Regions from separate parts of the Streptomyces nidicola genome, predicted to be linked through region 3. Evidence: riboswitches for the same ligand, from Rfam matches in the RefSeq annotation. Region 3 holds a riboswitch; each other region holds the start of a gene.
The links. A riboswitch is a leader RNA that binds a small molecule or an ion and turns the genes downstream of it on or off. The one in region 3 is predicted to bind cyclic di-AMP.

Region 1: another riboswitch for cyclic di-AMP. It lies ahead of ACOKM3_RS08945 (M23 family metallopeptidase); the one in region 3 lies ahead of ACOKM3_RS24625 (transglycosylase family protein).
Region 2: another riboswitch for cyclic di-AMP. It lies ahead of ACOKM3_RS12790 (M23 family metallopeptidase); the one in region 3 lies ahead of ACOKM3_RS24625 (transglycosylase family protein).
Region 4: another riboswitch for cyclic di-AMP. It lies ahead of ACOKM3_RS20905 (M23 family metallopeptidase); the one in region 3 lies ahead of ACOKM3_RS24625 (transglycosylase family protein).

The regions. Positions count from the first base shown of each region.
Region 1 covers NZ_JBNBPI010000001.1:1,902,664-1,910,306, forward strand. The annotation lists gene ACOKM3_RS08925 (acetate--CoA ligase family protein) at 1-1,476, shown strand, start outside; gene ACOKM3_RS08930 (APC family permease) at 1,573-3,147, opposite strand; gene ACOKM3_RS08935 (TetR family transcriptional regulator C-terminal domain-containing protein) at 3,392-4,030, shown strand; gene ACOKM3_RS08940 (SGNH/GDSL hydrolase family protein) at 4,073-4,855, opposite strand; gene ACOKM3_RS08945 (M23 family metallopeptidase) at 5,074-5,856, opposite strand; cyclic di-AMP (ydaO/yuaA leader) riboswitch at 5,860-6,031, opposite strand; gene ACOKM3_RS08950 (tyrosine-protein phosphatase) at 6,415-7,212, shown strand; gene ACOKM3_RS08955 (FtsX-like permease family protein) at 7,336-7,643, opposite strand, start outside.
Region 2 covers NZ_JBNBPI010000001.1:2,818,194-2,825,836, reverse strand. The annotation lists gene ACOKM3_RS12805 (DNA gyrase/topoisomerase IV subunit A) at 1-2,029, opposite strand, end outside; gene ACOKM3_RS12800 (M16 family metallopeptidase) at 2,350-3,693, shown strand; gene ACOKM3_RS12795 (M16 family metallopeptidase) at 3,711-5,078, shown strand; cyclic di-AMP (ydaO/yuaA leader) riboswitch at 5,319-5,482, shown strand; gene ACOKM3_RS12790 (M23 family metallopeptidase) at 5,495-6,295, shown strand; gene ACOKM3_RS12785 (GntR family transcriptional regulator) at 6,517-7,203, shown strand; gene ACOKM3_RS12780 (HPr family phosphocarrier protein) at 7,418-7,643, opposite strand, start outside.
Region 3 covers NZ_JBNBPI010000001.1:5,408,116-5,415,758, forward strand. The annotation lists gene ACOKM3_RS24615 (cytochrome P450 family protein) at 1-963, shown strand, start outside; gene ACOKM3_RS24620 (LysM peptidoglycan-binding domain-containing protein) at 1,107-2,153, shown strand; cyclic di-AMP (ydaO/yuaA leader) riboswitch at 2,334-2,491, shown strand; gene ACOKM3_RS24625 (transglycosylase family protein) at 2,496-3,215, shown strand; gene eno (phosphopyruvate hydratase) at 3,578-4,858, shown strand; gene ACOKM3_RS24635 (FtsB family cell division protein) at 4,953-5,444, shown strand; gene ACOKM3_RS24640 (DUF501 domain-containing protein) at 5,490-6,014, shown strand; gene ACOKM3_RS24645 (Ppx/GppA phosphatase family protein) at 6,234-7,178, shown strand; gene ACOKM3_RS24650 (NAD(P)/FAD-dependent oxidoreductase) at 7,638-7,643, shown strand, end outside.
Region 4 covers NZ_JBNBPI010000001.1:4,587,215-4,594,857, reverse strand. The annotation lists gene ACOKM3_RS20925 (ATP-binding protein) at 1-1,927, opposite strand, end outside; gene ACOKM3_RS20920 (alginate lyase family protein) at 2,265-3,488, shown strand; tRNA gene ACOKM3_RS20915 (tRNA-Met) at 3,551-3,624, shown strand; gene ACOKM3_RS20910 (PP2C family protein-serine/threonine phosphatase) at 3,900-4,955, shown strand; cyclic di-AMP (ydaO/yuaA leader) riboswitch at 5,199-5,346, shown strand; gene ACOKM3_RS20905 (M23 family metallopeptidase) at 5,358-6,410, shown strand; gene ACOKM3_RS20900 (aldo/keto reductase) at 6,536-7,489, shown strand; gene ACOKM3_RS20895 (PrsW family intramembrane metalloprotease) at 7,498-7,643, opposite strand, start outside.

The sequences.
Region 1 (7,643 bases), 3.5 Mb from region 3:
CCGGTCCTGCTCCTCACGGTGGGCCGCAGCACGGCATCGGGCCGCGCGGCCGCCTCCCACACCGGCGCCCTCGTCAGCCCGCACGCCACGGTCGCGGCGGTCTGCCGCGACGCCGGCGCCCTCCTCCTGGACTCCGCGGGCGAACTCGTCGACACCGCCATCCACTTGATGTCCCCCACCCCTTCCCTCATACGTCCCCGCCCCCACCCCCCACGCCACGAAACCACCCCCGCCCCCACCCCCGACCAACCCAGCGCCACCCCACCCCCACCGCACCGGATCGCCGTGATCGGGGACAGCGGCGGGCAGGGCGCGCTGGCCGCCGACTCCTTCGCCGCGTGCGGCTTCGACGTGCCCGCACTCTCCCCGGCCACCGTCGACGCCCTGGGCGCGCAGCTGCCGCCGGGCGCGGGGCGGGCCAATCCGGTCGACCTGGCCGGGGCGGGCGAGCAGGATCTGGCCGCCTACGCGCGCGTGGCGGCCACCCTGCTGCACAGCGGCGACGCGGACACGGTCGTGCTCACCGGCTACTTCGGGGACTACGCGACCGCGAACCCCGCCCAGGCGGAGCGCGAGTGCGAGATCGCGCACGCCCTCGCCGACGCCGCCGGCGCCGCGGGTCGGGCCCTGGTGGTGCACACGATGGCCCGCGACACCCCGGCCCTCGCCGTCCTCAGAGAGCGCGGTGTGCCGGTGCACGAGCGGGTCGAGCAGGCGGCGACGGCGCTCGCGGGCGCCGTGCGCCTGGCCGCCACCACGCCGCGCCTGCCACAGGGGCGGACCGCTCCCCCGGCGGCGTACGAGGTCGAGGACGGTGGCTACGAGCGGGTGCGTGAGCTGCTGGCGTCCTACGGAGTCGCGTTCCCCACGGCCGAGTTCGTGACGGACGCGGACGCGGCGGCCGAGGCCGCCTACCGCACGGGCTACCCCTTGGTGCTCAAGGCGATGGGGCTCGCCCACAAGACCGAGGCCGGTGGTGTGGCGCTGCACATCGCGGACGAGGCCGCCCTGCGCACCGCGTTCGCGCGGATGCGGGAGGCCACGGGTGCGGCCCGGTACGCGGTCGAGGCGATGGCCACGCCTCCGTACGCGCGCGAACTCATCGTCGGCGTACGGAAGGACGCGGCGTTCGGTCCGGTCGTCATGGTCGGCGCCGGGGGTGTCACCGCCGAACTGCACGCCGACACGGCGCTGGCGCTCGCCCCGCTCACCCCGGCACGCGCGCGTGCCCTGCTGCTGGAGCTGCGGCACGCGCCGCTGCTGACCGGGTGGCGCGGCGCACCGGCCGTCCACCTGGAGGCGGCCGCGGCGGCGGTGTGCGCGGTGGCCCGGGCCGCCGCGGACCACCCGGAACTGACCGACCTGGAGGTCAACCCGCTGCTTGTGCACCCTGGCGGCGCCATCGCCCTGGACGCACATGCGGTGGTGGCCACATCAAGCGCCACCTGCGGCAAATCAAGCCCCTGCGGCGATTGAGCAGCGGGGTCCGGGGCAGAGCCCCGGGTCGCCAACCACTGTGACCGGAATGCTCGACGGGCTCCCACTTCATCTGGGCGGGAGCCCATCGCGCGTTCAGCCACCCTCAACCGCACCATCACGCGCCCGCCTCCGCGCAGGCGCGCCCGCCGCGTAGAACACCAACCCGATCACCACGAACAGCAGCAGCGGCAGCACCTGGCTCAGCGTGTACGGCAGTCGCTGGCCCGCGAACGACTCGGGCAGCGAGTCCGCCGGGTTGCCCGCCGTGCCGAACCAGCCCACCCCGAAGCCCGGCCAGACGAGCACGATGACGGTGAACGCAACGAAGCCGGTGGCGAGGGCTGACACGATCCAGGCGCCCACCCGGCCGCCGGGCACGGCGTAGGGCCGCTCCTGGTCGGGGTACTTGCGGCGCAGCACGGCGAGGCTCGGGAACGTGATGACGTAGGAGATGAACGTCGTGCTGATGGTCAGGCCGAGGCCCGCCGCGAAGTACTTCTCGCCGTCGCCGCCGGTGAGGTTGAGGGCGACGACGAACAGGATCGAACCGAGCACGGCGGACAGGATGTTGACCCGTACCGGGGTCCCGTGCTTCTCGGAGATGCGGCCCAGCCAGGCCGGCCCCGCGCCGTCCGCGCACGCCACGGCCTGCGCGCGGTGGGCGCCCATCGCCCAGGTGACACCGGAGGTGAGCAGGCCGATGATGAGGCCCGCCGCGGCGATCCCGCCGAACACGGAGCCGAGCCCGGTCAGCGTCACCGTGCCGTCGGCCGCGATGGACCCGCCGTAGACGGTGAAGACGGCCTTGCAGGCGTCGATGAAGCCGCCGAGGCTGCCGATCTCCTGGCTGGGCAGGACGAACAGGATGCCGAGGATGGGGCCTCCGTAGAGGAGCACGGCGGCGAGACCGGAGCGCAGGATCGACAGCGGGATGTCGCGGCGCGGGTTCTTCATCTCCTCGGCGGCCGAGCTGGGCAGTTCGAAGCCTACGTAGTTGAAGATGAGCACCGGGACGAGCGCCACGAAGCCCGCATACGTAGGCGTGAATTCGCCCGCGGGTAGGGCGTGCACGCCATGTTCGGCGGCGTAGACGACGACGGACACGAGGAAGAAGCCGAGCAGCACGACGCGCGCGACGGCGCCGGCGATGGGCACCCACTTGCCGATGCGTACGGACTGCACCACGGCGAGCGCGCCGCCCCAGATGAACACGAACCCGGCGATGTACTTCCAGAAGCCCGGCAGCGGCGTGAAGAACTCCTCCCAGGTGGTCAGCGCGATGATGCACAGGCTGCCGCCCACCCAGACCGGGTTGGATATCCAGTACAGGAGCTGGTTGACGCCGGCGACGAGCCGGCCGAAGGCCAGGCGCGTCCACACGTAAGGGCCGCCCTGCACGGGGAAGGCCGAGCCGAGTTCGGCGACGAGCAGCCCGTAGGGGAGGAAGAAGAGGACCGCCAGGATGACCATCCAGGTCAGCCCCTGCGGGCCCTGGGCGGCGACGGAGCCGATGGTGTCGAGGCCGACGAGCGTGCAGATGAGGAAGAACAGCACGTCCAGCCGGCGCAGATCCTTGCGCAGCCGTGAGCGCTGCTCGCCCCAGCCTTCGGAGAGGTCGGGCTCGTCCCCGGCGGGCGGGGTCGGCGAGAGGGATGGCGCTTGGGTCACGATTGCTCCTGGCGAGAACAGCGAGAACGAACAAGGACGGACGGGACGGACGAGTACGAACGAGGACTGCACTGACGGGCATTGCGGGTCTTGCTCGGGCCGCGCTTACCCCCGACCGACCGACTTATTGACTGAACAGCCAGTCAGTAGTGGAACGTGACGTGACTGTGACCTGTGCGGCGGCGAGCCGTCAAGAGTCCTGCACGTGAACGAGTCGGCACACGGGAACAACTAGGCTTGCGGCGTGACCAGAGTCCGGTTGAGCGTGGCCGAGCGGCGCGAAGAGCTGCTGGGGGCCGCCATCGAGCAGATCGAGGCGCGCGGGGTGGCCGCCGTGCGCATCGCCGACGTGGCATCGGCGCTCGGCGTGAGCAACGCGCTGGTGCTGTACCACTTCTCGACGAAGGAGAAGCTCGTCGCGGCCGCGTTCGCACATGCCGCCGAGAGCGACCTGGCCCATCTGCGCAAGCTGCTCGGCCGCCGCACGACGGCCCTGAAGCGGCTGCGCGCCGCGGTGCGCTGGTACGCGCCGACGGGTCAGGCCAAGGGGTGGCGGCTGTGGATCGAGGGCTGGGCGGCGGCGCTGCGCGAGCCCGCGCTGCGGGAGGTCACGCGGGACCTCGACCGGCAGTGGAAGGCGGCGCTCGCGGAGGTGGTCGCCGAGGGTGTGGCGGCGGGCGAGTTCGCCTGCGCCGACCCGATGGCGGCGGCGCTGCGGCTCACGGCGCTGCTCGACGGGCTCGCCGTGCAGATGACGGCGTACGACGACCGGCGCGCCAGGTCGGCCGTCGTGTCGCGGGCCCGTATGCAGGAGTGGGTGGATGAGGCGCTCGCCCGTGAACTGGGGCTCGAGCGCGCGGAGTTGACCGGGGCGGGGCGCTGACGGGAGGCCGTCAGCGCCACCGCGCCTCGGAGGTTCAACGCGTCAGGACGCCGCCTCCAGGTGCGCCTTCACCGCGTGCGGGTCCACGAAGCCCTTCGCCTGCACCCGGTCGCCGGAGGACTCGCCGCGAAGCCGGCGCCCGATCCACGGCACCAGGAACTCGCGCGCCCAGTGCATGTCGTCGCGCCGCACCTCGAACGTGCCGCGCGGCGGCAGCAGCGGCCACGCCTGCTCGGGGTCGGCCGGCACGTCGATACCCAGCGCCTGACCGGCGCGCAGCGCCACCCGCGTGTGCCCCTCGGGCGACAGGTGGAGGCGGTCGTCGTCCCAGGCCCTGCGGTCCTGGATGGACTTCAGGGACCACAGGTCGAGCATCAGGCAGCCGTGCCGGTCGGCGATCGCCCGCACATGCATGTTGTACGTGGCGATCTTGCCGCGCAGGTGCTTGAGCACGGCCACGTCACGGGTGTCGAAGCCGGTGGCCACCATGACCGTGCCGGCCGCCTCGGTGAGCTGGACCACGGCCTTCTCGAAGCGTTCGGCCACGTCGTCCGGGTCGGTGCCGGGGCGGATGATGTCGTTGCCGCCGGCGACCAGGGTCACCAGGTCGGGGGCGAGCTCGACCGCCTTCGGGACCTGGTCCGCGACGATCTGGTCGAGGAGCTTGCCGCGCACGGCCAGGTTCGCGTACTTGAAGGTGTCCTCGGGGACACGGTCGTCCAGGAGGACTGCGAGCCGGTCGGCCCAGCCCGCGAACTTTCCGTCGGGCCCGGGGTCACCGACTCCTTCGGTGAAGCTGTCGCCCACGGCCGCGTAGGACCGGATCGTGCCGTTGAGTGTCTCCGTGAGTGCTCTCGATTCGTTTGCCACGACCACACATCTTTCACCCTCGACTGTGACCTACGCGACCGTAGCCAGGGGTTGACGCGTGGTGAGATAACCCACTCGCCACCTGGGGAATAAGCGCGGGAACGCGAATGCGGCGCCCGGGGAGCTCTCCGGGCGCCGCATCGGGCGAGCGGTCGCGACCGCTACGAGATGTCTCAGGCGTTCACACCGTGCTCGCTCAGGTACGCGATCGGGTCGATGTCCGAGCCGTAGTCCGCGGTCGTGCGGACCTCGAAGTGCAGGTGCGGTCCGGTCACGTTGCCCGTCGCGCCGGACTTGGCGATCTCCTGGCCGGCCGTCACGGTGTCGCCCTGGGCGACGCCGATCGAGGACAGGTGGCCGTACTGGGAGAAGTGGCCGTCGGCGTGCTCGATGACGACCTCGTTGCCGTACGCGCCGCCCGAGCCGGTCGAGACGACGGTGCCGTCGGCGATCGACTTCACGGAGGTGCCGGTCGGCACCGAGAAGTCGGCGCCGGTGTGGCTGCCGCTGGACCACATGGAGCCGGAGTTGCCGTAGCCCGTGCCCTTGGCGCCGTCGACCGGCGCCACGTAGTCGCCGGAGGCGGTGGTCTTGGCGCTCGCCTGCGTGGCGGTGGCCGCGCCCTCGGAGCCGGAGCCGCTGGCGGCCGCGCCACCGATGGTGAGCTTGACGCCGATCTTGAGGTGGTCCGCGTCGGAGCCGACGGCGTCCTTGTTGTCCTCGTAGAGCTTCTTCCAGCCGCCGTCGACGTCCTGCGCCTTGGCGATCTTCGAGAGCGTGTCACCGGCCTTGACGGTGTACGTCGTGGCGTCGGCGGCGGGGGCGGACGTCGCGGCCTGCGCACCGGTGGCGCCCATCAGCGGCAGCGCGAGCGCGGCTCCACCGGCGGAGGCGACGGCGGCGACACGGGCGATGCGCTGGGAGGTCGAAAGGCGGTGCTTTCCCTTTGCGGGCATGCTGAATTTCCTCTCCGTCGCCTACGAGGTGAGCTGTCGGGTTCGGGCTGGAGATGCCCGGCCGCGCCCGGGGTACGGGCACGGCTTCACCCCAAGCCGCTTCGGGAAATCCCCTACGCGGCGTCTTGCGTGTGGGTCCCCCGCTCCTGCCGTGACGGGTAGTCGAAAGGAATCCGGGCGGCGGCAGGACTAGGCGTTCCGACCGGATTGATTGGTGACCGTAGGCGAACGGCAATGGCGACGACAAACCCCGAATTCATCTGCGGTGCCAATTCCTTGGGATCCTGAGGCTTCCCGGTGTAACCCTCCGTCGACATTCGCCGCTTTACCAACGCCATACCTTCGGGGATTACTGGGGCGGCAATCCCGGCCGCCCGCCACACAGCGTCACGAACATGAAGCCGGTCACGCACACGCCCACAAGCCCCTTCGATCCATGCACAGTTGGCACGGATCAGGGCGAATCGGATAGATGGTTGCCTGTGGAACCGATGTCGTATCGTCAGGAGCGCGCCCGCCGGCGACCCAACGCCGGTGCACCGATTGGGAGGAGCCCCTGTGACGCAGCACGCACCGTCCACCGAGCCCGAGCTGACCGGAGTGCGCAACTTCCGAGATGTGGGCGGCCTGCCCACCGTGGACGGCCGGCGCGTGCGCCAGGGCGTACTGTTCCGCAGCGGTCACCTCGCCCACGCCACGGCCGAGGACTCGGCCTTCCTCTCCTCCCTCGGCCTGCACACGGTCTTCGACTTCCGCAACTCCGCGGACCAGAAGCTGGAGGGCGCGGACGTCGAACTGCCCGGCGTGCGCAATCTGAACCTGCCGCTCAACGACCCGGCCGACGGCGCCGAATTCTGGACCATGGTCCGCGACGGCAACATCGACCAGCTGCGCCAGATCCTCTCCGAGGGCCGCGCGGCGAACCGGCTCGTCGAGTCCTACCGCACCATGATCAAGGAGCGCACCGCCGAGCACAGCCGCGTGCTGCACTCCCTCGCCGACGACAGCCTCCCCGCGCTGATGCACTGCGCGGCGGGCAAGGACCGCGCGGGCCTGTCGATCGCGGTGACACTGCTCGCGGTGGGCGTGGAGCGCGACGCCATCGAGGCGGACTACCTCAAGTCCAACGAGAAGCACCGCCGCTACAACGTGCGCCGCACCGCCACCGCGAAGGACGCCTACTCCCCCGAGATCATGGAGCTGCTCAGCCCGCTCTTCGACGCCCGCATCGAGTACCTCAACGCGGGCCTCGAGACGATCGACGAACTGTGGGGCAGCACCGACCGCTACCTCGAAGAGGGCCTGAAGCTCACCTCGGCGACGCGGGAGCGGCTGCGCGAGCGCCTTCTCGACTGAGGTCCGGCACCTGAGGCCCCCGGCGCCTGAGGCCCGGCACCTGAGGCCCCGGCACCGCCTTCTCGACCGAGGCCGGGGCCCGGGCCTGAGCCGCAGCCCCGAACCTCGGCCCCGTGTCCGACGTCACCCCTCCCTGTCGCGAAGTGCCGCGCGGGCAGGGAGGGTTACGGCGAGCAGCCCGAGGCACACCGCGCTCGCGGCGAACGTGCCGTACAGCAGCGGCGGTATGTACGGGGACTCCCCCGTCATGCCGCGCATCATCGGCGTCAGCGTGATCAGCGCGATGGCGGTGCCGAGCGCCACCCCCGCCGCCGACACCAGCAGGCTCTCCCAACGCAGCATCCGCAGCACCTGGCGGCGCGTGGAGCCGACGAGGCGGAGCACCGTCAGTTCGCGACGGCGGTCCAGGACCGTCATCACCAGGGTGTTGA
Region 2 (7,643 bases), 2.6 Mb from region 3:
CGTCCGTGATGAAGACCAGGTCTTCCTCACCGGTGCGCAGCTCCGCGGCGCCGACGATGCGGTCACCGTCCTTGAGGGTGATGACCTCCAGCTCCTCCTTGTGGGACGGATAGTCGGGCACCACGCGCTTCACGATGCCCTGTTCGGTGCCGATCGCCAGGCCGGGCGAGGACTCGTCCAGGGTCATGAGACACACGACCGTCTCGTCCGCCTCCAGGGAGGAGAGGAACTCGGCGACCGGGGCGCCTCCCGAGAGGTTCGGCGCGGAGGCCGAGTCCGGGAGTTGCGGCAGGTCGACCACGTTCAGGCGCAGCAGGCGTCCTGCGGACGTGACGACGCCGATCTCGCCGCGAGCCGTCGCGGGGACCGAGGAGACGATCACGTCGTGCTTCGTGCGCTTGGTGCCTTCACCTTCGGTGAAGGGATCGCCGTTCGCCGTACGGGCGAGCAGCCCGGTCGAGGAGAGCAGCACGCGGCACGGGTCGTCGGCGACCTGGAGCGGAACCGCCGACACCGGGGCGCCCGCCGACTCCAGGAGTACCGTGCGCCGGTCGTCGCCGAACTTCTTCGCCACGGCGGCCAGTTCGGAGGAGACCAGCTTGCGCAGCTCGGAGTCGGAATCGAGGATGCCGGTCAGCTCGTCGATCTCGCCGTTGAGCTTGTCGCGCTCCGCGTCCAGCTCGATGCGGTCGAACTTGGTGAGGCGGCGCAGCGGCGTGTCCAGGATGTACTGCGTCTGGATCTCGCTCAGCGAGAAGCGCTCGATCAGGCGCTCCTTGGCCTGCGCGCTGTTGTCGCTGGAGCGGATGATGCGGATGACCTCGTCGATGTCCACCAGGGCGACGAGGAGGCCCTCCACCAGATGGAGGCGGTCCTGCTTCTTGCTGCGGCGGAACTCGCTGCGGCGGCGCACCACGTCGAAGCGGTGGTCCAGGTAGACCTCGAGGAGCTCCTTGAGGCCGAGGGTGAGCGGCTGACCGTCCACCAGCGCCACGTTGTTGATGCCGAAGGACTCCTCCATGGCCGTCAGCTTGTAGAGCTGCTCCAGGACGGCCTCCGGCACGAAGCCGTTCTTGATCTCGATGACCAGGCGCAGGCCGTGCTCGCGGTCCGTGAGGTCCTTGACGTCGGCGATGCCCTGGAGCTTCTTGGAACCGACCAGTTCCTTGATCTTCGAGATGACCTTCTCGGGGCCGACCGCGAAGGGCAGCTCGGTGACGACGAGGCCCTTGCGGCGCGCCGTCACGTTCTCCACGGAGACCGTCGAGCGGATCTTGAACGTGCCGCGGCCCGTCTCGTACGCGTCCCTGATGCCGGACAGGCCGACGATCCGGCCGCCCGTCGGGAGGTCGGGCCCCGGAACGTACTTCATGAGCGTGTCGAGGTCGGCGCCCGGGTGCCGGATCAAGTGCCGCGCGGCGGCGATCACTTCACCCAGGTTGTGCGGCGCCATGTTCGTCGCCATGCCGACCGCGATGCCCGACGCGCCGTTCACCAGCAGGTTCGGGTACGCCGCCGGGAGGACGATCGGCTCCTGCTCCTGGCCGTCGTAGTTCGCGACGAAGTCGACCGTGTTCTCGTCGATCGACTCGGTCATGAGGGACGCGGCGGCGTCCGGGCGGCACTCGGTGTAACGCATGGCGGCGGGGCGGTCGTCATTGCCCAGGGAGCCGAAGTTCCCGTGCCCGTCCACCAGCGGGACGCGCATGGAGAACGGCTGGGCGAGGCGCACCAGTGCGTCGTAGATCGACGAGTCGCCATGGGGGTGCAACTTACCCATGACCTCGCCGACGACGCGGGCGCACTTCACGAAGCCGCGCTCGGGGCGCAGGCCCATCTCGTTCATCTGGTAGACGATCCGACGGTGGACGGGCTTCATCCCGTCGCGGGCGTCGGGCAGGGCGCGTGAGTAGATGACCGAGTACGCGTACTCCAGGTAGGAGCCCTGCATTTCGTCGACCACGTCGACGTCGAGGATCTTCTCCTCGAAGTCGTCGGGCGGCGGGGTCTTCGTGCTGCGGCGGGCCATCGCTGCTGCGGCTCCTTCACCTACAAGAACGGTTACATGAACGGGAACTGTCGCGGACCATTGTGGACCGCCGCACTGACAACGCCGCTCGCGGCCCTTCAGTACCGGGTGTCGCGCGGCCCCGAGAGGGCCGACTGCTCGCTCACGGCGTAGCCCCGGCGGGAACTTCGCCAGGTGCCAGCACGCTTGCATACAGTGGCAGCACTCGCAGCAGTTCAGTGTTCCAGGACTTGGTTCCATGACCTGGTTCCAGGACCTGCCGCAGTCCAGAGCTCACCGCGAATTCGCGTTGCACCGCGATCGAAGGGACGTACATGCCCATGGGTCACACGGCCACCGCCGAGGCCGGCTCCGGCGGCCTGACAGCGACCGAGCACCGGCTGGCCAACGGCCTGCGCGTGGTGCTCTCCGAGGATCACCTGACCCCGGTCGCGGCGGTCTGCCTCTGGTACGACGTCGGCTCGCGCCACGAGGTCAAGGGCCGTACGGGCCTGGCTCACCTCTTCGAGCACCTGATGTTCCAGGGCTCGAAGCAGGTGCACGGCAACGGGCACTTCGAGTTCGTCCAGGGCGCGGGCGGCTCGCTCAACGGTACGACGAGCTTCGAGCGCACCAACTACTTCGAGACCATGCCCGCCCACCAGCTGGAGCTCGCGCTGTGGCTGGAGGCCGACCGCATGGGCTCGCTCCTCACGGCCCTTGACGACGAGTCGATGGAGAACCAGCGGGACGTCGTGAAGAACGAGCGGCGCCAGCGTTACGACAACGTGCCCTACGGCACGGCGTTCGAGAAGCTGACCGCCCTCATGTACCCCGAGGGGCACCCGTACCACCACACGCCCATCGGCTCCATGGCCGACCTGGACGCGGCCACCCTCGAAGACGCGCGGAACTTCTTCCGCACTTACTACGCGCCCAACAACGCGGTGCTGTCGATCGTCGGCGACATCGACCCGGAGCAGACGCTGGCCTGGGTCGAGCGGTACTTCGGCTCGATCCCCGGCCATGACGGCAAGCCCGCCCCGCGCGACGGTGCCCTCCCGGAGGTCATCGGCGAGCAGCAGCGCGAGGTCGTCGAGGAGGAGGTCCCGGCGCGCGCCCTGATGTCGGCCTACCGGCTCCCGCAGGACGGCACGCGCGCGTGCGACGCCGCCGACCTCGCCCTCACCGTCCTCGGCGGCGGCGAGTCCTCGCGCCTGTACAACCGGCTCGTACGCCGTGACCGCACCGCCGTGGCGGCCGGTTTCGGTCTGCTGCGCCTCGCCGGAGCGCCCTCCCTGGGCTGGCTGGACGTGAAGACCTCCGGAGACGTCGAGGTGCCGGTCATCGAGGCCGCCGTCGACGAGGAGCTCGCCCGGTTCGCCGAGGAGGGCCCGAGCCCCGAGGAAATGGAGCGCGCCCAGGCGCAGTTGGAGCGCGAGTGGCTGGACCGCCTGGGCACGGTCTCGGGGCGCGCCGACGAGCTGTGCCGCTACGCCGTCCTGTTCGGCGACCCGCAGCTCGCCCTGACCGCCGTGGGGCGCGTCCTGGACGTGACCGCCGAGGAGGTCCAGGAGATCGCCAAGGCGCGCCTGCGTCCCGACAACCGCGCGTCCCTCGTGTACGAGCCGACCGCGCCCGCCGACACCGAGAACGCCGAGATCGCCGAGGAGGCGGGCCAGTGACCGAGCAGCTCGCGAACATGGACTTCCACCCGCGGCCGCAGGCGGGGGAGCCCAAGCCCTGGGCGTTCCCGGCCCCGGAGCGCGGCGCGCTCCCCAACGGCCTGACGGTGCTGCGCTGCCACCGGCCGGGACAGCAGGTCATCGCCGTGGAGGTGCACCTGGACGCACCGCTTGACGCGGAACCGAAGGGCCTCGACGGCGTCTCGACGATCATGGCGCGTGCCTTCAACGAAGGCACGGACAAGCACTCCGCCGAGGAGTTCGCCGCCGAGCTGGAGCGCTGCGGCGCCACGATGGACGCGCACGCCGACCACCCCGGCGTCCGTGCCTCCCTCGAAGTGCCGGCCTCCCGCCTCTCCAAGGGCCTCGCCCTCCTGGCCGACGCGCTGCGGGCCCCCGCCTTCGACGACAGCGAGATCGAGCGGCTCGTCCGCAACCGCCTGGACGAGATCCCGCACGAGGCCGCCAACCCGGCCCGGCGCGCCGCCAAGGAGCTCTCCAAGCAGCTCTTCCCTGCCGACGCGCGTATGTCGCGCCCGCGCCAGGGCACCGAGGAGACCGTCTCGGCCATCGACGCGGCGGCCGTGCGCGCCTTCTACGACCGGCACGTACGCCCCGCCACCGCCACGGCCGTCGTCGTGGGTGACCTGAGGGGCATCGACCTGGACGCCCTCCTCGCCGACACGCTCGGCGCCTGGACCGGCGACACCGCCGAGCCGCGCCCCGTGCCGCCGGTCGTCGCCGACGACACCGGCCGCGTGATCATCGTGGACCGTCCCGGTGCCGTGCAGACGCAGTTGCTCATGGGCCGGGTCGGACCGGACAAGCACGACCGTGTGTGGGCCGCGCAGATCCTCGGCACGTACTGCCTGGGCGGCACCCTCACGTCGCGCCTGGACCGCGTCCTGCGCGAGGAGAAGGGCTACACCTACGGAGTGCGCTCCTTCGCCCAGGTGCTGCGCTCCGCGCCCGACGGCAGCGGCGCCGCGATGCTCGCCATCAGCGGCTCGGTGGACACTCCGAACACCGGGCCCGCGCTCGACGACCTGTGGAAGGTCCTGCGCACGCTGGCGGCCGAGGGGCTCACGGATGCCGAACGGGACACCGCCGTACAGAACTTGGTGGGCGTGGCCCCGCTGAAGTTCGAGACCGCGGCGGCTGTCGCGAGCACCCTCGCCGACCAGGTCGAGCAGCACCTGCCGGACGACTTCCAGGCGCAAGTGTACCGGCAACTGGCCGCCACGGGCACCGTGGAGGCCACGGCCGCCGTCGTGAGCGCGTTCCCGGCGGGCCGCCTGGTGACGATCCTGGTGGGTGACGCCGCGCAGATCGAGGAGCCGGTCAAGGCGCTCGGCATCGGCGAGGTCACGGTGGTCGAGAGCTGAGCTCGTCTCCCGCGGCACACCACGAAGCCCCGGCGCCGGCATCGGCGGCCGGGGCTTCGTGGCGTCCGTCACGGTCGTCTTCAATCACCACACGCTCGCAAATGTCCGAATTGATGTGGTGGTTGCCTGTCTGCCCTGTGGCGTGCACTACAAAAGCCGGGTTCTGTTTGTCGATCCAAAGACGCCCCGCTTAGCGTTCCCTCCGGCTGTCCGCCAGACGTACGTCGCGCCCGCGACACCGGACAGTCATCGCCGAGTCCCCATGGTGCGAGCCAGGGGAGCCGGGGACCCACCGAAGTCCCTGGGGTGAATCGGGCGCTCTTCCCGTAAGGGGAGGGGGCCTGTAGGAGACCTTCCTGCTCCGAACCCGTCAGCTAACCCGGTAGGCGAGAAGGAAGGAAAGGACCAGCCACTTCATGGCGTTCACCCGTGCCACCGGGAAGCACCGCCGTCCCAGCCGCCTGACGCGTACCACCGCTCAGGTCGCCGGCGTCGCCGCGATCACCACGACGGGCGTGGTGGGCGGCCTCGCCGCCCCCGCACTCGCCGCCGACACCGCGGTAGCCCCGCACGACGGCCTCACGCAGGCCGTGGCCATCGGCGACTCCCTGGCCGAGCAGATCGACGCGCAGGCCACCGCGCAGCAGAAGGCCGCCGCCAAGGCGAAGGCCGAGGCCGAGGCCAAGAAGAAGGCCGCGGAGGCCAAGCGCAAGGCCGAGGCGGAGGCCAAGAAGCGGGCCGCCGAGAAGGCCGAGAAGGAGCGCGAGGCCAAGGAGCGCGCCGCCCGCGAGGCCGAGCGCAAGCGCCTGAACAGCTTCGTGTCGCCGATCTCCGGCTCGTACGTCTCCACGGCCTACCAGGCCGGCAGCGGACTGTGGTCCTCCGGCAGCCACACCGGCATCGACTTCCACGCCTCCAGCGGCACTTCGGTGCACGCGGTCGGCATGGGCACCGTCGTCGAGGCCGGCTGGGGCGGCGCGTACGGCAACAACGTCGTGATCAAGATGAAGGACGGTACGTACACCCAGTACGGTCACATGTCCTCGATCGGCGTCTCCGTCGGCCAGGACGTCACCCCCGGCCAGCAGATCGGCCTCTCCGGAGCCACCGGCAACGTCACGGGCCCGCACCTCCACTTCGAGGCCCGCACCGGCCCCGACTACGGCTCGGACATCGACCCCGTCGCGTACCTGCGCCAGCACGGTGTGAACGTCTGACCCGTCAGCCACACTCCACGAAAGCCCCGGCTCACCGAGCCGGGGCTTTCGCGTGTGCGGGTCTGCACTGTCCAAAAAATATCCCTGGATTCAGTTCCCTCGTCGGAAATTCAAGCCCGGTGGAATAGAGTCACCGGGTAAACGTTCCGGCCACGTGTCATTCGCGCTTGACCGGGCGTCAATCGGCCGCGTATCGCGGGCATTGAGGCGGAGGTCGAGTCATGCGCATTCCCGCGCAGTCGGTATGCACAGCGATCCGTGACGACATCGTCGCCGGCGTCTACGAGCGCGGCGGCAGGCTCACCGAGGAACTGCTCGCGCGTCGCTACGGGGTCTCGCGCGTGCCCGTCCGTGAGGCGCTGCGCACCCTGGAGGCGGAGGGGTTCGTCGTCACGCGCAGGCACGCGGGCGCGTGCGTGGCCGAACCCACCGAGCGGGAGGCGGCCGACCTCCTGGAGATCCGCATGCTGCTCGAACCCATGGGCGCCGCCCGCGCCGCGCAGCGCCGCACCGAGGCCCACCTCAAGGTGCTGCGTGGCCTGGTCAGGCTGGGTCAGGAGCGCTCCCGACGGGGCCAGAGCGAGGATCTGCGCTCCCTCGGCAGCTGGTTCCACGAGACGCTCGCGCAGGCCTCCGGCAGTCCCGGCCTGATCACCCTGCTCACCCAGCTCCGCCACAAGATCGCCTGGATGTACGCCGTGGAGAGCCCGGCCCGGCCGGCCGAGTCCTGGGCCGAGCACGGCGCCATCGTCGACGCCGTGGCGCGCGGCGACGCGGAGCGTGCCCGCGCCCTGGCCACCCTGCACGCGGAGCGTGCGACGGCCGCCCACAGGCTGCGCGTCCCCCGCGCGGGCGAGCATGTGAGGACTTCGCAACATGCAGTCAACACGGTGGGGCGCCAGGTTTAACAACAGCGCCGTATACAAAGAAGTGCACTATTCGGTGAATGGGTTGAACGGGGTGCGGATGAATTTCCGCTGCCTATTTCCCGCCGCCCAATTCGCGCCGCAATAGCGAACGGGCGTGCCGCAATTGTGAACGAACGTGCCACAATAGCGAACGAAAAAGCCGCGCGTCCCGAAGGGGAACGCGCGGCTCAGCCGTACTGCTTTTGTCTTTGTGTCAGACGGTCTCGGGAAGCTCCTCGAGCCCCTCGGCGACCAGCTTCGCCAGACGGTCGAGCGCGGCGTCCGCACCCTCGGCGTCGGAAGCCAGCACGATCTCCTCGCCGCCCTGCGCGCCCAGGCCGAGCACGGCCAGCATGGAGGCGGCGTTGACGGGGTTGCCGTCGGCCTTGGCGATCGTCACGGGAACGCCGGCGGCCGTGGCAGCGCGGACGAAGATGGAA
Region 3 (7,643 bases):
AAGGCGTTCACCCCGCGCCGGGTCGCCGAATTCGCGCCACGCGTCCAGCAGTTGACGGACGACCTCATCGACGCCTTCGCGGCCAAGGGCGAAGCCGACCTGATCCACGACTTCGCCTTCCCCCTCCCCATCTACGCCATCTGCGACCTGCTCGGCGTCCCCCGCGAGGACCAGGACGACTTCCGCGAGTGGGCGGGCATGATGATCCGCCACGGCGGGGGACCACGCGGCGGGGTGGGCCGGGCCGTGAAGCGGATCCGCGCGTACCTGGTGGAGCTGATCCACCGCAAGCGCGGCGACCTCACCGACGACCTGATCTCCGAACTGATCCGCGCCTCCGACCACGGCGAACACCTCACGGAGAACGAGGTGGCGGCCATGTGCTTCGTGCTGCTCTTCGCCGGTTTTGAAACTACGGTCAACTTGATCGGCAACGGCACGTACGCCCTGCTCACGCACCCCGACCAGCGCGAGCGCCTCGCGACGTCGATCGCGGCGGGGGAGACGGGGCTGCTGGCGACCGGGATCGAGGAACTGCTGCGCTTCGACGGGCCGGTGGAGATGGCCACGTGGCGTTTCGCCAGGGAGCCGCTGACCATCGGCGGTCAGGAGATCGGCGCGGGCGACCCGGTGCTCGTCGTGCTCGCCGCCGCCGACCGCGACCCGGCGCGCTTCACGGAACCCGACACCCTCGACCTCTCCCGCCGTGACAACCAGCACCTCGGCTACGGCCACGGCATCCACTACTGCCTCGGCGCCCCGCTCGCCCGCCTGGAGGGACAGACCGCCCTCGCCACCCTCCTGACCCGCCTCCCGGACCTGCGACTTGCGGTGGAACCTACCGATTTGCGGTGGCGTGGCGGCCTCATCATGCGTGGACTGCGCACGCTCCCGGTGGAGTTCACCCCGCGTCAGATCCCCACCGGAACCGACGGGTCAGCTGACGGGCCGTCAACACTGTGACTTTCACGTGATCTACGCTGCATCGACTTGTGACAGGTGTTCGAGTGCCGCTACGTTCACGGATCATCGCGACACATGCACAACCCGCACCACTTGCACCACCCGTCGCGCGTAGCAGCATCAGTCTCGCGAAAGGCAAACGCATGCTCTCCGGGAACGGTCGTCACCGTCGCCCCCGTCAGGCCCCTGCTCTCGTCGTCGCAGCCGGAGTCGCCGGCAGCGCCATCGCGATCCCGCTGTTCGCCGCGAGCGGCGCGAGCGCCGCGACCACGCAGGCGTGGGACAAGCTCGCCGAGTGCGAGAGCGGTGGGCAGTGGAGCCTGGACGCCGGTAACGGCTACTACGGCGGTCTCCAGTTCACGCAGGAGAGATGGGAGGAGTACGGGGGGCTCGACTACGCCCCGCGTGCCGACCAGGCCAGCCGCTCGCAGCAGATAGCCGTCGCCGAGAAGGTTCTTGACGACAAGGGCGTGAGCGCCTGGCCGATGTGCTCGCTCACCGCCGACCTCACCGAGGACGACGGCTCGGCGGACGTCGACCCGGGCGTGTCCGCGTCGCCGCAGCCGTCCGAGTCCTCCACGCCGTCCGGCACCGATGCCGACAGCAAGTCGGACGACGGCGGCGACAACAGCGCCGACGAGGACGCCGACAAGGCGGGCTCCACGGACGCGACGGATTCGACCGGCGCGAGCGATTCGACCGAATCGGCGGATTCGGGAGACAAGGGTCACGACGGGGCCGAGGACTCCGCCGCGTCGGACCGCCCGTCGGCCGACGAGTCGGGCGATACCTCCGGTAACAAGGCCGAGGGCTCCTCGGCCCCTTCAAGTGACAAGTCCCACGCGCCTTCTGACGGCACCGCCTCCGAGACGGCCCCGCCGTCCGCCTCGCCCTCCGACGAGGCGCAGGACAGCGCCACGTCGGGCCGCCATCGCGGCGATCGCGCCGCCGAGGACGGCTCCGACTCCCGTACGGGGGAGGGGCGTCACGCCTCGCGCGACGAAAGGCGCGACGGCGACACGTACAAGGTGCACGCCGGCGACAACCTCTGGGACATCGCGAAGGCCCAGGACGTGCGCGGCGGATGGGACGCGCTCTACGAGCGGAACAAGGAGACGGTCGGTACCGACCCAGACCTCATCCTTCCTGGTCAGAGCCTGGACCTTGGGGACGGATCGGACAAAAAGTAGCGGGAGTTCGGGGCGGTTGAAGGGGCTTTGTCCGATCTTGATCGAGTGAGATATGGGTCTCAAAGCCCCTGATCGACTTTGAAATCGGACGGATCGACCGCTTACGTTCGTGACCGCTCGCTTCAGCGGGCCCCGATGGACGTCACGCCGAATCCTGCCAACGTCCGTACGGGAACAGTCGACGCTTATGCGCCGTAGGCAGGAGCGGGGGACCCAGGTAAGCGCCCTTCCGGGAGACCGGACGGGCTTGGGGTTAAGCAGCGCACAAGGATGCGTCTGCCGGGCACTCACTGGCCCGAACCCGACAGCTCACCTCGCAGGCGTCGGTGAGGAGATATCTCCATGCTGTTTTCCGGCAAGAACAAGCACCGCCGCCCGTCCAAGGCCGTCCGCGTCGCCACGCTCGGTGGTGTCGCCGCTGCCGCCGTCGCCGTGCCGCTGATGGGTGCGACCTCCGCCTCCGCCGCGACCACGTCCGAGTGGGACCAGGTCGCGCAGTGCGAGTCCGGTGGCAACTGGTCCACCAACACCGGCAACGGTTTCTACGGCGGCCTCCAGTTCTCGTCCTCCACCTGGTCCGCCTACGGCGGCGACCAGTACGCCTCCACCGCCGACCAGGCCTCCAAGGCCCAGCAGATAGCCGTCGGCGAGAAGGTCCTCGCCTCCCAGGGCAACGGTGCCTGGCCGAACTGCGGCTCGGGCCTGTCCTCCACCCCGAACGAGGGTGGCGCCGACGACTCGTCCTCGCAGCAGCAGAACACGCAGCAGCAGAACACCCAGCAGCGTGCCGACCGCTCCGAGCAGCGCCAGCAGCCGAAGCAGGAGGCCCCCAAGCAGGAGGCCCCCAAGCAGCAGGCGGCTCCGAAGCAGGACACCGTCACCACCCCGACCGGCAACAAGGTCGAGAAGGGCGACGGCGAGTACAAGGTCAAGACGGGCGACACCCTCAGCAAGATCGCCGAGGCGCACGACACGACCTGGCAGCAGCTGTTCTCGAAGAACAAGGACATCGTCAAGGACGCCAACCTGATCTACCCGGGTCAGCAGCTGCACCTCAGCTAAAGCGTCCGGTCCGCGCAGGACCACCGGTCCGTACCGGACCACGGTTTCGTACCGGACCACGGTTTCGTACCGGACCACCCAAGGCCCTCCCAGGCCATCAGGTACGGGCTCGGCATCGGCGGACGCCGAGCCCCGCCGCACCCCGTCCCCACGGGCCGCTCACTTCGGCGACCTCCGTCCCGGCACAGCCGGGACGGAGGTCGCTGTTTTTGTTCAGTTAAGGAACATTTCGCTATCGGCGTTGTCCACGAGGCGGGCGTTCGGATGGCCGATGCCCGCGAGCCGGTTACGCTCAGGGGTGCGGGACCACGTACCAAGCAGCCGCCCGCATAGCCTGCGTCACATCCAAGAAGGAGATGCTCGTGCCGTCCATCGACGTCGTCGTAGCCCGGGAAATCCTGGACTCCCGAGGCAACCCCACGGTCGAGGTCGAGGTCGGCCTCGACGACGGGAGCACCGGCCGTGCCGCCGTCCCGTCGGGCGCCTCCACCGGTGCCTTCGAGGCCATCGAACTCCGCGACGGTGACCCGAACCGTTACCAGGGCAAGGGCGTCGAGAAGGCCGTCCTCGCCGTCATCGAGCAGATCGGCCCGGAGCTCGTCGGTTACGACGCCACCGAGCAGCGCCTGATCGACCAGGCGATGTTCGACCTGGACGCGACCGACAACAAGGGCTCGCTCGGCGCCAACGCCATCCTCGGCGTCTCGCTCGCCGTGGCCCACGCCGCCTCCGAGGCCTCCGACCTGCCGCTGTTCCGCTACCTCGGTGGTCCGAACGCGCACCTGCTGCCCGTCCCGATGATGAACATCCTGAACGGTGGGTCGCACGCCGACTCCAACGTGGACATCCAGGAGTTCATGATCGCCCCGATCGGCGCGGAGTCCTTCTCCGAGGCCCTGCGCTGGGGCGCCGAGGTCTACCACACGCTGAAGAAGGTCCTGAAGAGCAAGGGCCTGGCCACCGGCCTCGGCGACGAGGGCGGCTTCGCCCCGAACCTGGGCTCGAACCGCGAGGCCCTGGACCTGATCCTCGAGGCCATCAAGGAAGCCGGTTACGTTCCCGGCCAGCAGATCGCCCTCGCGCTCGACGTCGCCGCCTCCGAGTTCTACAAGGACGGCAAGTACCAGTTCGAGGGCAAGGAGCGCTCCGCCGCCGAGATGACGGAGTACTACGAGGAGCTCGTCTCCGCGTACCCGCTCGTCTCCATCGAGGACCCGCTGTACGAGGACGACTGGGCCGGCTGGAACACCATCACCGAGCGCATCGGTGACAAGGTCCAGCTCGTCGGCGACGACCTCTTCGTCACCAACCCGGAGCGCCTCGCCCGCGGCATCGAGGAGAACTCGGCGAACGCCCTGCTCGTGAAGGTGAACCAGATCGGTTCGCTGACCGAGACCCTGGACGCCGTCGAGCTCGCGCAGCGCAACGGGTTCAAGTGCATGATGTCCCACCGCTCCGGCGAGACCGAGGACGTCACGATCGCCGACCTGGCCGTCGCCACGAACTGCGGCCAGATCAAGACCGGCGCCCCGGCCCGCTCCGAGCGCGTCGCCAAGTACAACCAGCTCCTGCGCATCGAGGAGATCCTGGACGACGCGGCGGTCTACGCCGGCCGTTCGGCGTTCCCGCGCTTCAAGGGCTGAGCCTCACTGAGGTAGCAGTTACGTACGTCCCCGCACTCGGTCCCGTACCGTGTGCGGGGACGTACGTACGTGAGCGGGGAGGCGGGAGCAGGCGATGCCCGGAAAGGTCCGGAACAGGGACTCCAGAGATCGCTTCTCGACGGCCACCCGCCTGCGCGTCCTGGGTGAGCAGACCGCCGAGCGCGTCTACCGCTCGCAGAGCAAGCGGCAGGCCCGCCGCTCCCGGCTCACCGGCCGCGCGGCCCTGCTCGCCCTCGTCCTGTGCACCCTCGTGGTAGCGCTCGCGTACCCGATAAGGCAGTACGTGTCGCAGCGCGGCGAGATCGAGGACCTGCAGCGCCAGCAGCAGGAGGCCAAGGCGCGGGTCGACAAGCTGCGCGACCAGAAGGCCCGCTGGCAGGACGACGCGTTCGCCGAGCAGCGGATCCGCGAGCGCCTGCACATGGTGATGCCGGGCGAGACCGGCTACGTGGTGCCGAACGAGCGCACCGCCGCAGCCGAGCGCGCCGAGCAGGGCGCGGAGGACCGCCCCTGGTACTCCAACGTCTGGGACGGCGTCGACAAGGCCGACCAGGCGGACAATTGACGTTCACCGCCGACAACTGACGATCACTGAAGGAACACCCGAGCGATGGAAACGCCCCCGCCGCAGACCGAGCCCACCGCGCCCACGGACGCCGACATCCAGGCGTTCAAGGAGCAGCTGGGGCGCCCGCCGCGCGGACTGCGCGCCATCGCGCACCGCTGCCCCTGTGGCAACCCGGATGTGGTCGAGACGGCCCCGCGTCTGGAGGACGGGACGCCGTTCCCGACGACGTACTACCTGACGTGTCCGCGGGCGGCGTCGGCGATCGGGACGCTCGAGGCCAACGGGGTGATGAAGGAGATGACGGAGCGGCTCAAGACGGATCCTGAGCTGGCTCGTCAGTACCGCGCCGCGCACGAGGACTACATCGCGCGGCGTGACGCCATCGAGGTCCTCGAGAACTTCCCGAGCGCCGGCGGTATGCCCGATCGTGTGAAGTGCCTGCACGTCCTGGTCGGGCACTCCCTGGCCGCGGGGCCCGGTGTGAACCCCCTCGGTGACGAGGCGATCGCCATGCTGCCGGAGTGGTGGCGCAAGGGCGCCTGCGTCACGTCCGAGTCCACCGACTGACCTTCTCCTTCCCCACCCCACCCCTTCCCGAAAGTCCTGCGGACGGCCTCCTCAATCGCCGGAGGGGCTTGAAGATCAGGAAGTCCTGCCGGACGGGCCGCCTCAATCGCCGGCGGGGCTGAAAATTCAGCCCCGCCGGCGATTGAGGCGCGGGGGTCTGGGGGCGGAGCCCCCAGCGGCGAACCGTAACCATCCGAGGACCTAAGGAGCCCACCCGCCATGACCAGGGTCGCCGCCATCGACTGCGGCACGAACTCGATCCGACTCCTCGTCGCGGACGCGAACCCGGAGACCGGTGAACTCGTCGACCTGGACCGTCGGATGACGATCGTCCGGCTCGGCCAGGGCGTCGACAAGACGGGCCGCCTCGCCCCCGAGGCCCTGGAGCGGACGTTCGCGGCGTGCCGCGAGTACGCCGAGGTCATCAAGGAACACGGCGCCGAAAAGCTCCGCTTCGTGGCGACCTCCGCCTCCCGCGACGCCGAGAACCGCGCGGATTTCGTGAGCGGCGTCCTCGACATCCTGGGCGTCGAGCCCGAGGTCATCACCGGTGACCAGGAGGCCACGTTCTCCTTCACGGGTGCGACGAAGGAACTCACGGGCCGGGCCGACCTGGACAAGCCCTACCTGGTCGTCGACATCGGCGGCGGCTCCACCGAGTTCGTCGTCGGCGACGACACCGTGCGCGCCGCCCGCTCCGTGGACATCGGCTGCGTACGGATGACGGAGCGCCACCTCGTCGCCGAGGACGGCACGGTCTCCGACCCGCCGACCCCGGCGCAGATCGAGGCGATCCGCCAGGACATCGGCGAGGCCCTCGACCTGGTCAACCAGACGGTGCCGCTGACCTCGGCCCGCACCCTGGTCGGCCTGGCCGGCTCCGTCACCACGGTGGCCGCGCTGGCCCTCGGTCTGAGCGAGTACGACTCGACGGCGATCCACCACTCCCGGATCTCCTTCGACAAGGTCGCCGAGCTCACCGACTGGCTGCTGACGTCCACGCACGACCAGCGCGCGCTGAAGCCGGTCATCCACCCGGGCCGGGTCGACGTCATCGCCTCGGGCGCGCTCGTACTGCGTCTCATCATGGAGTGGACCGGGGCGCGCGAGGTGGTCGTCAGCGAGCACGACATCCTCGACGGCATCGCCTGGTCCATCGCCTGAACAGGGCCCCGCAACAGGCCCGGAACAGCCCCCGAACCACCCCCGAAATCGTCTCTCCTGAGCGCCCCACGCAGCGTCTGAGCGCCCCGTGGGGCGCTTCCGACACCCCGCCGCGACACGCTGTCGGGAAAGTTCGTGAAGTTCTTCACAAGGAAATCGGCCCACTTGGTCGCTGTTACGCGCTCTCGGGTCCGTTCAGGGGCTCACGGGGGACCCGTCGAGGGTCGCGCGTGAGGTTGCCGCAGTGTTGCGAGCCGGTTGCGGACCGAAGTGGTCCAGTACCGCCAAATGCTCACTATGGCTGCTCAAGAGGGGTGAGCAACGTCTGGGACGGCCCGGTGGTTCCCCCTGGATGTCATGACATGGGTCACGTGGGCGGCGCAGTGTAGCAGAGCCCCCCTACAAGCTTGTGAAGGGGCGCACGAGCGACCCCCGCCAGTCGGGTGGATACTCGATGGCATGAGC
Region 4 (7,643 bases), 820 kb from region 3:
CGTACTGGAATTCCTGGAGCATGCTCACGCCGAACATCGGCACGGCACCGCACCTGCGGTAGAGGCCGGCGACGGCGCCCAGCAGCCAGGCCGCCCGCACGCAGTGCTCCGGCTCCTCGGCGGCGATCCAGGCCAGCGGTTCCAGGCAGTGCGCGATGCAGAGGTAGTCCTCCAGGTCGTACTTGCAGCGGGCACCGACGCGGGCGAGCCGCGCGCACTCCTCGTGGTCGCCCATCAGCCACAGGGCGACCGCCTTGTGGCAGGCGGCCCAGCCCCGGTTCCAGCGCTCCTCCGGGCCGGCCATGGACAGCGTGACGTCGTAGTTGTCGCAGGCGGCTTGCAGGTCGCCCAGCAGCATGTGCAGGAAGCCCAGGTGGTACCCGTACATGAGGATGCCGACCTGGTCGTCGAGTTCGCGCAGCGTGACGTGCGCGGCCTCGTACAGCTCCACCGCCGCCTCGGGCCGGCCCATCGCCATGTGGACGCAGCCCAGGATGGCCCGCGCGTGCGCGTGCAGCCGCTCGTCCCCGAGCTGTACGGCGATGTCGCAGGCCTCCTCCAGCATCCGCGGCAGCTCCGGGGAGTGGTCGCCCTGGATGGCGGCGTACCAGCCGGCGTACCGCAGGGCCATGGAGCGCTCGGCGACCGGTTCGGGTACGAGTTCGAGCCCCTTGTGCAGCCAGTACCGGCCCTCCGACAGGCGTGAGGCGCAGAACCAGTACGCCCACAGCGTCGTGGCGAGCGTCAGGCCGGTGTGGGCCTCCCGCGGCGAGGAGTAGGAGAACTCCAGCGCCACCCGCAGGTTCGCGCGCTCGCGCAGCAGCCGGTGGAAGCGCGGCATCTGTTCGTCGCCGGACCATTCGGCCTCGAACCACCGGGCCAGCTCCAGGTAGTGGTCGCGGTGGCGCACCTGCACGGCGTGCCCGTCGGCGCACTCGGCCAACTGCTCCGCCCCGTACTCGCGCAGGGTGTCGAGCAGCCGGTAGCGGACGCCGTCCGCGTCGTCGGCCCGCAGGACCACCGACTTGTCGACGAGCCCGATCAGCTGCTCGACGACCTCGTCGGCGGGCAGCGCTTCGTCGGCGCAGACGTCCTCCACGGACGGCAGGTCGAAGTCGCCCGCGAAGACCGAGAGCCGGGCCCACAGCAGCCGTTCCTGCGGAGAGCACAGATCGTGGCTCCAGTCGATGGCCGTCCGCAGGGTCTTGTGCCGCGGCAGGGCCACCTTGCTGCCGCCGGTGAGCACGCGGAACCGGCTGCTGAGGCGGTCCACGATCTGTTCGAGGGACAGGGCGCGCAGCCGCACCGCCGCCAGCTCGATGGCCAGCGGGATCCCGTCGAGCCGCCGGCACAGGGCGGCGACGGCCCCGCGGTTGCCGTCGTTCAGCGCGAACCCGGGCACCACGGCCGAGGCGCGGTCGGCGAAGAGCCGCATGGCGTCGGTGGTGGTGGGCTGCCCGTCCTGTGCGGAGGGCACGGCCAGCGGCATGAGGGGGAACGTGTGCTCACCGGGTACGTCGAGGGGTTCGCGGCTGGTCGCCAGGATCCGCACCGAGGGCGCGCTGCGCAGCAGGACGTCGGCGAGCATCCCGCAGGCGTCCACGATGTGCTCGCAGGTGTCGAGCACCAGCAGCAGCTCCTGGTCCTCCAGGTGGTCCACGAGGACGTCGAGCTGCGAGCGGTTCGGCTGTTCCGGCAGGCCGAGCGCGGCCGACACCGAGTGCGCCAGCAGGTCTGGGTCCTTCAGGGAGGACAGCGGCACCATGCAGACGCCGTCGTCGAGTGCTCCTGCCAGCTGGGCGGCGACGCGCAGCGCCGTCCTGGTCTTGCCGACACCGCCGGGCCCGAGAAAGGTCACCAGGCGGACCCTGCCCAGGAGTTGGGTGGCCGCCCCGATCTCCTTGGACCGGCCGACGAAGCTCGTCACCTCGATCGGAAGATCACCTGGGCGCCGCTCAGCATTCACTGCGATCGCCTCTTCCCGGTGAACAGGTCGGCAGGGAGGAGCAGCACCGTAGTCGGCGCGGCCCGGCACCGGCTCCCGTAGTCCGAAAGAGTCCGGAAGAGTCCGAAAGAGTCAGAAGAAGTTCGAAGACCCCAAGAAGGGTGCAAGAAGGGCACAAGAGGAGTGCAAGAGGAGCGAGGAAGGCGACACGTGGCCCGAGCGAGGGAGGCCGCACGCGCCCCCTTCCCGACCGGCGCAACAGATCCTGCGGACATCGCCCGCACGCGTCAGGCTGCCAATGATCCGACCGGAGGTGTTCATGGCAGCGGGCGCACGGACGCGACGCGTTCTTCTGGGGAGCCTCGTCCCCTTCCTTGTGGTGGCCGCGACGGCGTGCGGCGGGACCACACGGACCGACTCCGACGTGGGCGCGCACCCCGAACACCGGCCCTCCGGCGGCCCCTTCGCGCACCCGGGCGTCCTGGTCGGCAAGGGCCAACTGGCCGCGGTCCGCGACCACGTGGCCCGTAAACAGGAGCCGTGGATCTCCGCGTACAAGGAGATGAGCGACAGCAAGTACGCCGACCTCGACTACAAGGCCAAGCCGTACGCGACCGTGGAGTGCCCCTTCGACGCCGAGGCGGGACAGGGCTGCGTCGAGGAGCGCGAGGACGCCATCGCCGCCTATACGCAGGCCCTGCTGTGGAACATCACCCGCGACAGGGCGCACGCCGCCAAGGCCGTCGAGATCATGGACGCCTGGTCGGACAAGGTCACCGGGCACACCGCGGACAACGCGGGGCTTCAGGCCGCCTGGGCCGGCGCCTCCTGGGCGAAGGCCGGCGAGCTGATGCAGTACACGTACAAGGACTGGCCGGACGGGCAGGAGCTGAAGTTCCAGCGAATGCTGCGCGAGGCCTATCTGCCCGAAGTGCGGGGCGGCTCCGCCGACTTCAACGGCAACTGGGACCTGGTGATGGCCGACGCGACGATGAGCATGGGCGTCTACCTGAACGACCAGCGCGCCTTCGACCAGGCCGTCGGGCACTTCCGCAACCGCGTCCCCGCGTACTTCTATCTGTCCTCCGACGGGCCGCTCCCGGTGAAACCGAAGGGCAGCGACATCAACACTCCGAAGGAACTTCAGACGTACTGGTTCGGGCAGAAGACCTTCAAGGACGGGCTCGCCCAGGAGACCTGCCGCAACTTCAAGCACGCCAGCTACTCCCTCGCCGCCACCTCCCACATGGCGGAGACCGCCTGGCACCAGGGCGTCGACCTGTACGGGGAGGTGAAGGACCGGCTCGCCGCCGCGCTCGAACTGCACTCCAAGTACCAGCTGGGCACCAAGGCCCCGTCCTGGCTGTGCGGCGGGAAGGTGCAGCGGGACATGGGCCCCGACACGGAGGTGGGCCTTCAGCACCTGAAGGGACGGCTGAAGATGGACCTCCCGCAGACCGAGAAGCTCACCCGCAAGCAGCGACCCGAGGGAACGGACGACCTGTTCGTGGCGTGGGAGACGCTCACACACGCCGCCGCGTGAGCCGTCACGCGAAGCGATTCGCGTTCACTCCCCCTGATGGCGTAGAGTTGTGAACACAACGGCGCGGGGTGGAGCAGCTCGGTAGCTCGCTGGGCTCATAACCCAGAGGTCGCAGGTTCAAATCCTGTCCCCGCTACTGAAGACCGAGGCCGGAATCTCATCGAGATTCCGGCCTCGGTTTTTTTGTGCCGCGATGCCGTCGCGGCGCCCCGTGTCGCCCCTGTGCCGCCGGTGTTGCGCACGTCACTTTCCCCACCCGTACGGCCCACTCCTGCTCGCCCCCGCGTCCCCGTGCAGGAACTCTTGGTGAGACGCCGGAAGCTGGCAGGGAACGGCAGGAGACAAGTGGTGGGGCAGCGAACAGGAGGTACCGGCGGGAGACGGAGGCGGCACGGCTCAGAGAACGTGAGCGTGCGGCTCTTCCTGCGGCTGCTGCCCCTGCTGCTCGTCATCGGCGGCGCGATCTACGAGTACGTCACTCCCAGCGGTTTCCCCGGCGCCCCCTTGTTCAGCGCGGCGCCGCTGGTGGCCGCCCCGTTCTTCTCGCTCCGCGCGACGATGCTGGTCGGCGTCGTGTCGATCGGCGCGATCGTCGCCGTGCACCTGCGTTTCACGGGGCACCTCGACTCGGTGTTCGTCACCGAGATCGCCACCGTGGCCACCGTCTGCCTGCTGGCCTGTCTGCTCAACCGGATCGTCTACCGAAGTTACGAGCAGCTGGCCTCCGCCCGTGAGATCGCGCAGGCCGCGCAGCTGGCGGTGCTGCCCGAACCGGCCCGGCGGCTCGGCGGTTTCGTCATCGCGGCGCGCTACGAGGCGGCGCAGGCCGACGCGTTCATCGGCGGCGATCTGTACGCGGTCCAGGACACCCCGCACGGTATCCGGATCATCGTCGGCGACGTGCGCGGCAAGGGGATGGGCGCGGTCGCCGCGGTCGCCGTCGTCATCGGCGCGTTCCGGGAGGCCGCCGAGCAGGAGGGTTCCCTGGAAGCGGTCGCCCAGCGTCTTGAGCGGGCCCTGGCACGCGAGGGCACCCGGCGCAGCGGCATCGACGACTTCGAGGGCTTCACCACCGCGGTGCTCGCCGAGATCCCGCACGGCGTCGAGCTCGTCCGCGTCCTCAACCGGGGCCACCCCAGCCCCCTGTTACTGCTCGGCGACGGCACCGTACGCGCACTCGATCCGTGCCAGGCGGCGCTGCCGCTCGGCATGAGCGAACTCGGCAGCTGGCCCGACCGGGCCGTCGAGGCGGCGTTCCCGTCCGCGGCCACGCTGTTGCTCTACACCGACGGGCTCTCCGAGGCGCGCGACCCGAGCGGCCGCTTCTACGATCCGGCGGCCCGGCTCTCCGGACGCGTCTTCCCGGGGCCCGAGGAACTCCTCGCGTCCCTCGCCGCGGAGGTGCGCGCGCACACCGGTGACGGGACGAAGGACGACATGGCGCTGCTCGCCGTGCGACGCGGCTGAGTTCCTTGATCGTTATTACCAGAGGTAGTCGAACGGCGTCGCTCCGCATAACAATTGACGCACCATCAGTTGCATGGACGTTTGCGGAGTGCGATCAACTCGCCCGATTCCGCCCACTCCTGTCCCGATAAGTCCTGGCCAGAGTCGTGAACGATCAGTGGGAAGCGCTTGGAATTACTGTCTGCTGTCTATTAACGTTCGATAACGCAGCGCGGTCGTCCCAGCCGTCACAAGAGACGGCTCCGTGCGCACACGCTCAATCCCGCAAGGGAACCGGGGAACCACCAACTTGGGGTGAATCGGACGCTGTTCCTGTCCAAGGAGGCGTCCGTAGGAGACCTTCCTGCTCCGAACCCGTCAGCTAACCCGGTAGGCGAGAAGGAAGGAAAGGAGAGCGCCCCCGTGGCGTCGAACCGGCCTGCCCCCGACTTCTTCTACGGCCCCGAAGACGACTTCGGCGTCGAGCAGGAGACCTGGGAGGAGTGGAACCCCACCGAGGAGTCCGTCGCTCCCGTCCGCGGCAGGCATCGCGTAGCCCGCCGCCGTGGTGGATTCGCTCGCAGCTCCACTGTTCTCGGCGTCGGCGTGGTCGCCGCCGTCGGTGCGGGCGGCATCGCCACCGCACAGGGCGGCAAGCCGCCGGTCCACATCTCCATGCCCGACCTGTCGGCGGTCAAGGACTCGCTGCCCGAGGCCAAGTCGCTGCCGGGCGTGGGCTCGCTGATATCCGACGGCTCGGACTCCGATTCCGACTCCGGCGCCACGGCCTCCCCGCTGAGCGGCGCCGGTATCACCCAGGCCGAGGCCGCCGACGGGCAGACCGGCGCCGGCGAGGCGCTGCGGGCCCGCATCATGCAGCAGGCCGAGACGCAGCAGGACGCGGCCGACGCCACCGCGAAGCAGGCCGCCGAGGAGGCCGCCGCCAAGCAGGCGGCAGCCGAGGCCGCCGCCAAGCAGGACGCGGCCAGGGCCAAGGAACTCGCCGACAAGAAGAAGGCCGAGGCGGAGGCCCGCCGCAAGGCCGAGGAAGAGCGCCTCGCCAAGCTCGCCAAGAGCTTCAAGCTCCCGGTCGCCTCGTACACGCTCTCCGGCACCTTCGGTCAGCCCGGCTCCATGTGGTCCTCCGGCTACCACACGGGCCTCGACTTCGCGGCCTCCACCGGTACGCCGATCCGCGCCGTCCACGGCGGCACGATCACGGAGGCCGGCTGGGCGGGCGCGTACGGCTACCGCACGATCCTCACCCTCGACGACGGCACCGAGCTGTGGTTCTGCCACCAGTCCTCGCTCAACGTCAGCGCGGGCCAGAAGGTCTCGACGGGCGATGTCATCGGCCGCGTGGGCGCCACGGGCAATGTCACCGGGCCGCACCTCCACCTGGAGGTCCACCCCGACGGGCAGTCCACCGGGGTCGACCCGGCGACCTGGCTGCGCGGCAAGGGCCTCACCCCCTGAGCGACTGAACCCCGGCGGTCCTGGCGCACACCCCCCGACGTCAGGGCTGCCGGTTTGCCCATTCTTGGGGCGGTTTCCGGTGCGATCCCGGAATACCGTATTCCGTACGGGTGTTGGGTAGGGGCATGACTTCCTCTCGCTCTCTGCGCAAGCTCGGCACCTCCGACCTCGAGGTCTTCCCGCTGTCCCTCGGGGGCAACGTGTTCGGCTGGACCGCCGACGAAGCCACGTCCTTCGAGGTGCTCGACGCGTACGTCGCCGCGGGCGGCAACTTCATCGACACCGCCGATGTGTACTCGGCGTGGGTGGACGGCAACCGGGGCGGTGAGTCGGAGACCGTCATCGGCAAGTGGCTGGCCTCGCGCGGCCGCCGCGACGACGTCGTCATCGCCACCAAGGGCAGCCAGCACCCCGAGTTCCAGGGCCTGTCCGCCGCCAACATCAAGGCCGCGGCCGACGCCTCCCTGAAGCGCCTGGGCACCGACCACATCGACCTCTACTACACGCACTACGACAAGCCCGAGGTGCCGGTCGAGGAGATCATCGGCGCCCTCGACGAGCTGGTGAAGGCGGGCAAGGTGCGGCACATCGCCGCCTCCAACATCTCCGCCGAGCGCCTCCAGGAATCCCTCGACTTCTCCGACCGCGAGGGCCTCGCCCGCTACGTCGCGCTCCAGCCGCACTACAACCTCGTCTCCCGCGACACGTACGAGGGCGAGCTGCAGGACGTCGCCGCCCGCGCGGGCCTCGGGGCCGTGCCGTACTACGCGCTCGCGTCCGGCTTCCTGACCGGCAAGTACCGGCCGGGACAGCAGGTGGACAGCGCCCGCGCCGCGAAGGCCGGCGCGTACCTGGAGACGGAGCGCGGCCAGAAGGTCCTGACCGCCCTCGACGAGACCGCGCAGGCGCACGACGCCGAGATCGCCACGGTCGCCCTCGCCTGGCTCGCCGCGCAGCCCACGGTGACGGCGCCGATCGCCTCCGCACGCATCGTCGAGCAGCTCCCGGCGCTGCTCGCGGTGGCGGACGTGGAGCTGACGCGGGCGGAGCTCGACCGGCTGACGTCCGCGTCTCAGTAGGCGGCGGCTCAGTAGCGGTACGGGTTGTCGTAGAGGTACGCGGGGCCCTGGGTGTACGCGGGGCCCTGCGCGAGTGGGCCCGCGTACACCGGGGGCAGCCACATCGGCGCTGCGATCTGGGAGCCGTACGCGAGCGCCGGGCGCGCGTAGTCGC